Linked DNA regions of Sulfuricurvum kujiense DSM 16994. The main gene of each other region encodes a partner of the protein of the gene in region 2 in a complex. Links are inferred from orthologs where the notes say so. Each region holds a gene or a part of one and is shown on either strand. Other genes may lie near its edges.

What was found.
Region 1: the proteins of mrdA (region 2) and SULKU_RS08695 are in contact, whole or in part, in a crystal structure (PDB 6PL5), measured with the Thermus thermophilus proteins. The link is inferred for Sulfuricurvum kujiense DSM 16994 from one-to-one orthologs. Residues at the interface, in WP_223903432.1 of Thermus thermophilus: Arg4, Ile5, His6, Leu8, Ala9, Phe12, Ala15, Leu16, Leu19, Gly20, Arg22, Ala23, Trp24, Leu26, Gln27, Val28, Tyr31, Tyr34, Leu36, Leu43, Thr45, Asp47, Lys156, Gln157, Gly158, Ser160, Val184, Leu201, Glu202; in WP_223903423.1 of Thermus thermophilus: Phe161, Val165, Phe168, Val169, Leu172, Pro198, Tyr199, Glu202, Tyr211, Arg212, Asp213, Gln220, Val221, Gln223, Ser224, Ile226, Ala227, Ile228, Gly229, Ser230, Gly266, Phe267, Val270, Leu274, Tyr277, Gly278, Leu281, Phe285, Leu289, Arg297.

The regions. Positions count from the first base shown.
Region 1 is NC_014762.1:1,738,297-1,741,833, reverse strand. The notes cover bases 1-2,897. They hold SULKU_RS08695 (FtsW/RodA/SpoVE family cell cycle protein), read left to right. Parts: upstream 1-842; coding sequence 843-1,952; downstream 1,953-2,897. Other genes in these bases: SULKU_RS08685 (recombinase family protein), read right to left, coding at 2,198-2,743; SULKU_RS08700 (RluA family pseudouridine synthase), read right to left, coding at 1-656. Also shown: chromosomal replication initiator protein DnaA, read left to right, coding at 2,985-3,537. UniProt on the Escherichia coli protein: Peptidoglycan polymerase that is essential for cell wall elongation. Also required for the maintenance of the rod cell shape. Functions probably in conjunction with the penicillin-binding protein 2 (mrdA).
Region 2 is NC_014762.1:1,430,742-1,437,629, reverse strand. The notes cover bases 54-3,053. They hold mrdA (penicillin-binding protein 2), read left to right. Parts: upstream 54-638; coding sequence 639-2,468; downstream 2,469-3,053. Other genes in these bases: ybeY (rRNA maturation RNase YbeY), read right to left, coding at 2,472-2,894; SULKU_RS07175 (hypothetical protein), read left to right, coding at 187-642; SULKU_RS07180 (N-acetyltransferase), read left to right, coding at 54-220. Also shown: more of SULKU_RS07180, read left to right, coding at 1-53; SULKU_RS07160 (hypothetical protein), read left to right, coding at 3,215-3,919; SULKU_RS07155 (hypothetical protein), read left to right, coding at 4,108-5,598; SULKU_RS07150 (DNA-binding transcriptional response regulator), read left to right, coding at 5,576-5,956; 7-cyano-7-deazaguanine synthase QueC, read left to right, coding at 6,222-6,887; SULKU_RS14405 (M48 family metallopeptidase), read left to right, coding at 6,880-6,888. UniProt on the Escherichia coli protein: Catalyzes cross-linking of the peptidoglycan cell wall. Responsible for the determination of the rod shape of the cell. Is probably required for lateral peptidoglycan synthesis and maintenance of the correct diameter during lateral and centripetal growth.

The DNA of each region.
Region 1 (3,537 bases), 300 kb from region 2 along the record:
TCATGGCTTGGGAGAAGTTTGGCAAATGCCGTTTTGGCATTTTTCCCGCTCTCGCTGATGGCCATTTTGAGGCGGTTGTTGGCGCTTCGTCCGATAGGGCGGTCGATAACGGTGATGGTCTCTTTCATCGCGGGGGTAATGATCGCAAGATAGTATCTCCCCATCGTTTTGTCCTGCAGCTGAAGCGAGAGGGCTTCGTGGGCTTCGTTGTTTTTGGCGATGACCATCGCTCCGCTCGTACCGCGGTCGAGTCGGTGGACGATGCCGTGGCGCTCTTCGCCGCTCAGCGTCGAGAGGGCAATCCCTTTGTGTTTGAGCCAGTCGACGAGGGTCGGTTCTTTCACACTCGGTGCGGGATGGACGGTGAGGGAGCTGGGTTTGTTGATAACGAGGATATCATCATCCTCGAACAAGATATCGACGTCGAAATCGATCTCCTGCGCCGGAGTCGATTTTTGTTCGGGGAAGCGGATGATTACCGTTTGGGAAGGTTTGAGTTTCAATCCTGATTTGGCGGTTTCTTTACCGTCCACGCTAACGCAGTTTTGTTCGATGAGCTGAGTGATCTGGTTGCGTGTCTGTCCCAGCTGCTGTGTTAAAAAAACGTCCAGACGAACAGCTTCGTCGGTCGTAAACGTTGAGTCTTCTTGTGTCAAAATAGGGTGCCTTTAGTTTATTGTTTTTAGATTCATTTAGACAATGTAAACTTCTGCCTTAGAATAAGGCAAGCTTCAGTGCCTTAGCGGCCAGCGCAGCAAAAGGGATTTTATTCCTTTTGCGTTCAAAAAAAATTAGTATAAGCCCGCTATGCTACAATTAGCAAAAATTAAAGAAGGACCGTAGTGCTTAATATTGATAGACGAATTTTAGCACACTTTGATTTTATCACGGTTATCTTATTGATTCCGCTCATATTCACTTCAGGTTGGCTCATCTACGAGATACATCCGACTCTCGGGCAAAAGCAGATGTTTTATGTTTTTGTCGGGGTCGGGGTGTTTATTACCCTTTTTCTCCTCCCTATCCGACGGATGCTCTGGATGATCCCGATTGCGTATTGGACGAGTATATTGCTCTTAATCGCGGTAGAGTTCGTGGGGCATAGCCGACTGGGGGCGAAGCGGTGGATCGAGATACCGTTTATCCATTTTACCCTCCAGCCCTCGGAGCTGCTTAAACCTGCGTTTGTACTGATGCTGGCGTACCTGATCAGCCGAAATCCCCCTCCGCGCGACGGGTATCGGCTCAAAGATTTTATAAAACTCTCGTTTTTCATTCTGATGCCGTTTTTCCTGATCGCCAAAGAGCCCGATTTGGGGACGGCGACGGTACTTATGATGCTGGGATACGGAATCTTGTTCATCGTCGGGGTACATTGGAAAGTGTGGATCGGTCTGATCGTGTCGTTTATCATCTCTTTGCCGCTGATCTATTCGCAGCTGCATGATTACCAGCGGCAGCGTCTGACCGACTTTGTCAGTGAAAAACCGAGCTATCACGTCGAGCAGTCGATTATCGCCGTAGGTTCGGGTGGCTTTTTCGGAAAAGATAAAGAGGACGCCACCCAGACGCAAATGAAGTTTTTGCCGATCGCATCGAGCGACTTTATTTTCGCCTATGTGGTGGAGCGGTTCGGATTTTTCGGGGCGTTTTTACTGATACTTCTGTATTCGGCACTGATCGTCCATCTGCTTATCATCGCCTTTTGGACGGAGGATTATTATATAAAGGTCGTCGCAGGGGGATTATCGCTGCTCTTTTTCATCTACATGTCGGTCAATATCGCCATGACGATCGGATTTGCCCCCGTCGTAGGGGTACCTCTGCCGATGTTCAGCTATGGGGGGAGCAGTTTTATCAATTTTATGGTCATTCTGGCGATTTTGGAAAATCTCCTCGCCTATCGTTTCCGATATCTTTACGGGGATACGGGTAAAAAAAGCTTCGTCTAATGATAGAGCGTTTATAATTGCGCTCTTTCAAAACCGGGTCAATAGTTCAGTGGTTAGAGCCCCCCGCTCATAACGGGGTTGTCGCAGGTTCAAATCCTGCTTGACCCACCACCTTCAAACATCCTAAATAACGCACTTTCTTCGGATTTAAATCTAATGATATAAAAACTGATTTTATACAGGGGACGAATCGGGGGACGAATAGTACTTCTTAATCGTAGAATCCGCAAATAGTTTCAAGAATTTTAATATCTTTTCAAAGTATCAATCAACGTCGATCGCTTCACTTCAAACGTTCGGCAAACGGCCGCTTTTGACATTCCATTATTCAAGGCTTCCAAAATAGCATCCATCTTCTCTTGAGGAATTGCTCGCGGTCGCCCGCCGATACGTCCTCTTTTACGTGCTGCTGCCAATCCGGCATTGACCCGTTCTTGTATAAGTGAACGTTCAAACTGTGCCAGTGCTCCAAATACATGAAACAATAGTTCTCCTGACGCACTGGAGGTATCCATCCCCTCGGTCAAAGATCTGAATCCGACACCTTTAGATTTGAGTTGTGAGATGATTTCGATCAAGTGGGGTAGGGACCTTCCTAATCGATCCAATTTCCAAACAACAAGTGTATCACCTTCTTTGACATACTCCAGTGCTTTTGCCAAACCGACACGATCATCTTTGGCTCCCGATGCTTTGTCTTCAAAAATATTTCGCTCATCCACTCCAGCACTAATGAGTGCATCTCGTTGTAAATCAGTACTTTGTCGATCACCATCGGTTGATACTCGCATATATCCTATTAGCATGTCGGAAAACCTCAAATGTTAGTATTCAACTATTATATCATTCCGATAGGGTTTTTCGTATAGTTTATGGCAGCTTTTTCGCTTCTAAAAGCAGGGTAGGGCATAGTGTACGGAAAACACTTGATATCCAATCGTTTTGTAAGACCATATAATTTTTTCATTTATTGGACAAAACCTGTCTACCAATTTTGATAGTATAAATTGAAATTAATATACGGGTAGCGTTATGGATAAAAAAAATGTTAGCATCGGCGAATTAATTATTGAAGAGCTTGAAAAACGGGTAAATCCAATTGATTTTAAACGCTACATCAAGCAACTTAAATACAATGAAGCATTATCTAAACCGCATAGTGTCGTCTTTGACACACCAAATGCACTGATTGCCAACTGGATACAATCAAAACATGCAGAGTTAATTGCAACACTCTTCGAAATAAAGACAAATATTAAACCAGCGATATCGTTTCGCATAAGTGATGATGAAGTCTTATTGACATCATTTATGGAAAGCTCAAATGCTTCAAAGACAGCCACCATCGGATCACCTCTCAACCCTTTATATACCTTCGATAACTTTATCGTTGGAGGTTCAAATGAATTTGCTTATCGTGCAGCAATTATGGCTAGCAAAAAGCCTGGAATCGTATATAACCCGTTATTTATTCACGGTGGTGTAGGTTTAGGTAAAACGCATTTGATGCATGCAGTTGGGAATGTATTGAAAGACTATGGCAAAGAAGTCATCTATACATCCGTTGAAAATTTTCTCAATGATT
Region 2 (6,888 bases):
TAATATCGGTACTACCTTGGTTGAAAATGCGTGCGAAGAGGGGCGCCGTTTAGGTCTTAAAGAGGTTCTGGCTCTAACGTATCAGCAACGTTTTTTTGAAAGATTGGGGTTTGTCGAAATTCCCAAAGAGTCAATCCCGGAACACAAAATCTGGGCTGATTGTATTAAATGTAAACACTTTCCGGTATGCAACGAAGTTTCTCTTATCAAAACGTTATAAGCCGGCTGCTTTTAGTCGTTCTTTTCGTTTTTTATATCAGCCTAAGCAGCATGTACTTGCTGATGCCCCCTTTGCTGGCCGTCCTTTTTTTTCTTTATTATGACGCGCTAAGCAAACATGACCTTTTTTCTTTGGTCACCGTTGCGGTGATGCTGCTGATTTTTGAAGCTGAAAAAGGGTTTTGGTTCGGCAGTACACTTGTGTTTTTTACGGTTATAACGCAGTATATGCTGCCGAAAGTCGAACAGACTATCCGATGTAAAATTTGTCTTGCGGCAGTTTTGGTCGCTCTGGCCTATCCCGGATATTGGATGTTTATGTGGTTTGTAAATCAAGTATTGATGTTGAGCCCGCCGGTCATTGATTGGCATATGTGGCTTTATATGATTATAGAATTTTTGATCGTTTCGGTATTTATATGAAAATTAAAATATTATTGTCCATCTTTATCATCGTTTGGATCGGATTGATAGTAAGGGTATTTCACCTTGCCGTTCAGTTTAACGAATATTATGAAAACCTTTCTGAGAACAACAGTATCAAATCTGAGCTCTCCGCACCGGTACGGGGTGAAATCCTCGATCGTAACAAAGAGCCGGTGGCGATTAATGAACTGGGCTTTAAAATAGCATTTGCACCTCATTTGACAAAAGGAAAAGACAGCTCTCGGCTGGATGCTGAAATTTCCTATCTGGTATCGATGATTCCGACACTGGATGCGAAAAAAATAGCAAAAACCTATAAGATGCAAGATTCGTATTACAATCATGCTTATATCGATGTCGTCGATTTTGTTCCCCATGAGACAATCATCCCGATTTATGCATTGATGAATCTGCGTGATTCGATTAAAATTTCCCCATCACCGAAACGGCTTTATCCTTATGGTCTTATCGGAGCACATCTTATCGGATACGTCGCAAAAGCCAATCAAAAAGAGATTGATGCCGACCCGTCATTGCAGCTGTTGGGACATGTGGGGAAAAACGGTATTGAAAAATATTACAACAAATACTTGCAAGGTGTTGCAGGAGAACGACGTATTAAAGTCAATGCGCACAATGTCGAAATTGAAGAGTTGGGACGAAGTGCGACACAGGAAAACCATAATCTTGTATTGAATCTCGATATGAACCTTCAAAGCTTCATTACACAGGCATTTGAAACCAAAGTGGGAGCTATTATCGTTATGGATATCCACGGTGCGATTTATGCCGCCGGAAGCTATCCTGAATACGATATCAACCGGTTTGTCTCCGGAATCAGTTCGGAAGAGTGGAACGCACTGATGAGCAGTGTCGATTCACCTTTTACGAACAAATTGATCAACGGACTTTATCCTCCCGGATCGACGATTAAAAATAATATGGGGTTGATCTACATCAACTCCGGGGTATGGAACGAATATACGACGATCAACAGTACCGGATCGATGCGATTAGGGAATCGGACGTTTCGCGACTGGAAAAAGAACGGACACGGTCCTACGAACATTACTAAAGCTATCGTAGAGAGCTGTGATGATTATTTTTACCAAGGATCCTTGCAAGTCGGAATCGATCGGATGAGCAACGGATTGATGCGGATGGGATTGGGCAAAAAAACCGGCATCGATTTGCCGAATGAATTTATCGGGACCGTACCGAGCCGTACCTGGAAACGTGAAAAATTCCATAAACCGTGGTATCAGGGCGAAACGCTCAATACGTCCATCGGGCAGGGTGATATGCTGGTTACGCCGATGCAGATTGCACAGCAAACCGCATTAATGGCGACCGGAATGCTGCCGATTCCCCATATAGCCAAAATGATCGGCAATGCTCCGTATACTCCTGCCCCGTTGGATGTTTTGACCCCTGCGGAAAAACAAAAGCTCCCTATTATCCAACAGGCAATGCGCGGCGTATGTAATGATCCGGGAGGTACGGCAAAAGCGTATGTTTATACCCGCTTTCCGATTGCCGGAAAAACGGGTACTGCACAGACGACCGGGATTTCCCAAACGGTCAAAGAACGTCAAAAAGAGTATTCGATGGATTATTTTAAACGTTCGCATGCATGGTTTACAACCTACGGACCGGCCGATAATCCGCAGTTTGTTGTAACGGTCATGGTAGAGCACGGAGGACACGGAGGAGAAGCGACGGGGGGAATCGTATCATCCATCTATAATAAGCTTGATGATTTAGGCTATATCAAAAAGAACCTGCCGACGGAAGCGCCAACGACTCCGTTGAAGAATCCGTAAATTCTATTCTTCCAAAGTTCTGACAATCAAACTTTTTGGAAGCTTGAAGGTCTCAATGAGCTCTATCTCTTTTTGACGCATTTCGCCGTTATCGACTTCATGGTCGAATCCGAGTAAATGAAGCATCCCGTGGATAAAGAGAAGGGCGATTTCGTGATCTTCGCTGTGTTTGAGCTCATTAGCGACCGATGCGACTTTATCGACACTGATGACGATGCTCCCAAGGGGCGCTCCCGGGAACGGATCGCTGGGGAAACTGAGGACGTCGGTAGCTTTATCTATACCTCTGAATTCGCGGTTGATTTCAGCGATTTCAACATTATCGGTAAGAATTAATTCTATCTCACGGTCGCTCAGCAAATCGGCAATCTGCTCCAAAAGCTGAAAATTATAGGTTTTATCGGTTCGGTTATCTAGTTCAATCATAGCGGTATTGTAGCATATGTTCTGAATACTTATAAAAGTGCCAAAAATAGGGCTTTCAATCAACCTAAAATAGGCAAAAAGTCGGTCACTGACAAACCGAAAACGTACCAATATGGCAACGGTTGCCACGAAGGTTGCCACGGATGACACGCTTTTATATAAAAAACTACATAACCTAATATGGCTCAAGTAGGTTAGTCTTAATACCTAATCCTAACTCTTTTTTATTGATATTTTTAATTAGTAAAAACTTTTTATATCAATATTATTCGATATAATCTTTCAAAATATATTATCTACCTATTTGAAAGTAAAATCATATGATGCAAAACTTACTGCAAGAGGCAATATCAAATTTTAAAAATGCTAAAACACCAGATAGTAAACTAGCCAGTATTAATTTGATTCTTCAAATAGAAATTAGAGACCAAGAAAAATATTCATTTCTTTTATACAAACACCTCAAAATTTGGTTGAAATACTATTTACTATCAATTGAAAAAAAACAATTTTCATATGATGAAATCGTTTATGAGAAAATATATAAAACTATTTCTTATTTGCCAACTGAAGAACGTGTTAATGCATTAAATTATTTTATCCGTCTTTTGCATCAGCACCATAGAACTAATGAAATTGATAAATACAAGCAACTGAAAAAAAAATTTCAACTTGATATTTTATTAAAAGAACATAATTATTTTGGCTTTATTGTTAAATTAGCTCTTTATGATTTATATTCTTTAATTATGACTTTGTTATTTTCATTAATAATATTTACATGTATTTTTTATCATCTACAAGAAAATTTTAGATTACTTTCTATTTCTTTAATTGAATATGATAAAAATATTTTTTTAAATTATTTTGGTAATGTTGTAGCTTTTATTTTTAATATCAACAAAAAACTTCTTTTAAATACAATGCCTGAACTGCTTTTTATGAGTAGTATGAAAATATATTTTTATTTCTTGATTACTTATTTTGTAGTTAAAGAAATTTCTAATAAGGTGGAAAAAATTTGATAACTTTTAATAATAGTGACTTATCTATCAAAAGATTTATTTCTGTTTTATATCGTAATATCTTAGTTTTTTATTCGATTTTTCTTTTATTTGTTCAAAATTCAATACTTACATGGTATATGTATATATTTATCATTATTATATATATATTCATTTATTTTCAGCTTCTTAAGAACCAAAAACACTTCTTGCGTACACTAAATGATTATGTTTTTATAGCCCTAATCTTATTTGATAAAAATATTATAGAAATATACAATATCCTATTGCTTTTATTCCCATTATTTAATTCACCAAATCATCTTAATAATAAGCGCAATCCATTTCTACTTTTAGGGTTGTCATCGTTGATATTTTCAATTATTTTTATATATCAACATGGATTTGATCCCAAAATAATATATATATTAGTTGGATTGTTTTTTTTAACATTAATAAGTTATGCTGAAGTAGGTCGAACAAAAATAATAAATGACTTGTTCAATATCTTTGAAAGTATAGATAAAATTACTGGAGAGACCAGCAACTCATTACAATTGCCTAAAATATATAATAAAGTCATTGAAAGTTTGGAAAATATTCTTACAAAAGTAAACAGTGTCGAGATGATTGCATGCTTTGTCGAATCAGAAAAAACGCGTGAATTACAGATAAGAAGCACTTCGCAATTAATTTTAAAATATGATATAAAAAATTTAGAAGACGCAAGTAAATCAAATGAAAAAAGCATCAATATTCCAGTAATTATTGATGATAAAGTATATAAAAATACATTATATATAAGGATTAATAAATATATTTTTCTTCTTATTTTTTCAAGAGAAATTCAATCTATGAACTTACTTTATTTGATTATAACAGATGAATTAATCAAACCTATATTATTGAAAATTACAAAAATTCTTGATTTTGAAGATGCCTTAAACAAACGAAAATACACAAATTTGAAAAAACTAAATGCAGAGTTACATTATGTGAATCATGTTGTTCAATCTATACATTTTTTAAAGAATAAGTTTTCACCCATTAAAAGTTATTTTCAGTTATTACAAAAACTTGAGACAGTTGATATTGATAAAAAAGAGCAATTATTAGAAATTATTCAAGAGACAAAAGAACGTGCTCTAATTTCATTACACAATATCGAAACAAAAACATTGCAAGTATTAGATAAAACAAATAGCCCATTTGCATCCTATGAGATGGAAAAAATTAAGCTAAAACACATTTATATGTTAATTATGCCTTTATGGTTAGAAAACTTTTCTGAAACAGATGTAATCGTTAATTGTTCAAAAGAAGATATGGATAAAACTTCCTTTAAATTAAATAGAAATTTACTTGAATTCTTTTTTACTGATATCATTGAGAATATAAGAAAATACTCAAGTGGAAAACAATCTATAACGTATGAATATGGAAGTGAAGCTAGAATTATTTTTAAAAATACAGTTCATGAAGCCACTAAGAAAAAAACTGAATTGAAAGAATTAATAAATAATTTCAATAGAGCAGATAGGCTTGAAATTAACCGTAGAAATAGCTTTGGATTGGTACATATTTTAGAATTGTCTGATATATTACATATTCATTGTAAACTATCTTTGGAAGATGAAAAATACTTTACAACAACATTAACATTAGGAAGGGATACAGATGAAAAAAATACTTATCTTTGAAAATGAATATGCTGATCATGAGCCTGCTTTTAAAGCTATAAATTTGTTGTCTTTTGATAATCAACTACAAATTACACAATACAATACATCTCAAGAACTTACAAATATTTCAAATATTGATGCTTATGATGCCATAATAATTGATATTGATTTGTCTTTAAAAAGTCATAAAGATGGATTTGGGATTATTCAAGACATAGATACATTTAACAAAGATGTATTAAAAAAGGTTATGGTATTGACTGGTTCTTCTAAGGTCGAAGAAAAATTGATAGAACAAGGTTATGATATTAGGGTAGCCATTAAACCAATTGATATTGATCAAATAGCGGATATGTTAAAAGACATTCTGAAGTAATTTTTTTTTAAACAATACTGTTCAAGTTTTACGAGTATTTTTTATGTATGAATTAATCGATATCTCGCCTACCGTAATAACTTCGTATTTTGAAGCAATTGAAAAAGCTGATAAACATCCTAACGCAAATAAACTTTTTATTGTAGCAGTCAAAAATACCTTTCATACACTTGAACCTCGTTGCCCCAATGGTGTTGCACAAAACTTCTCAAGCCTTATTTTGATCGTAAGCGATTCGTTGGTACAATCACGCCCAAAGGTATAAATGATGAAAAAAGCACTTTGTATTATGAGCGGCGGAATGGATTCGACCCTTGTCGCCTATATCATGCGTTCGCGGGGATATGAGATCGTTGCACTCCATTTTAACTACGGACAGCGCACCGTTGCAAAAGAACTCTCCTGTTTCCGAGAAATATGCAAAGATCTAGGGGTGAATGAAAAATACGAAATCGACCTCGATTTTTTTAAAACCATCGGGGCATCGGCATTGACCGATCACAGCATCGATGTCCCAACCGGGGGAATAGAACCGGGAGTTCCTATCACCTATGTACCGTTTCGAAACGGAATCTTTCTTTCTATCGCTACCGCAATTGCCGAAAAAGAGGGATGTTCTGCTATCGCTATCGGAGTCGTCGAAGAGGATAGCAGCGGCTATCCCGATTGCCGCGAATCGTTTATCGATGCATTTACGAAAGCGGCAAATCTCGGTACGAAAGAGAGTACCAATCTGAGCATCGAAATGCCGCTTGTCCGCCTCCAAAAATCGCAGATTGTCCAAGAAGCGATACAGCTAGATGTTCCTTTGCACCTGACATGGAGCTGCTACTCAAGCGAAGATAAAGCGTGCGGTGTATGCGACAGCTGCCGTCTGCGTCTTAGAGGCTTTGAACGTGCCGGAGCGGTTGATCCTATAGACTATGTTTAAC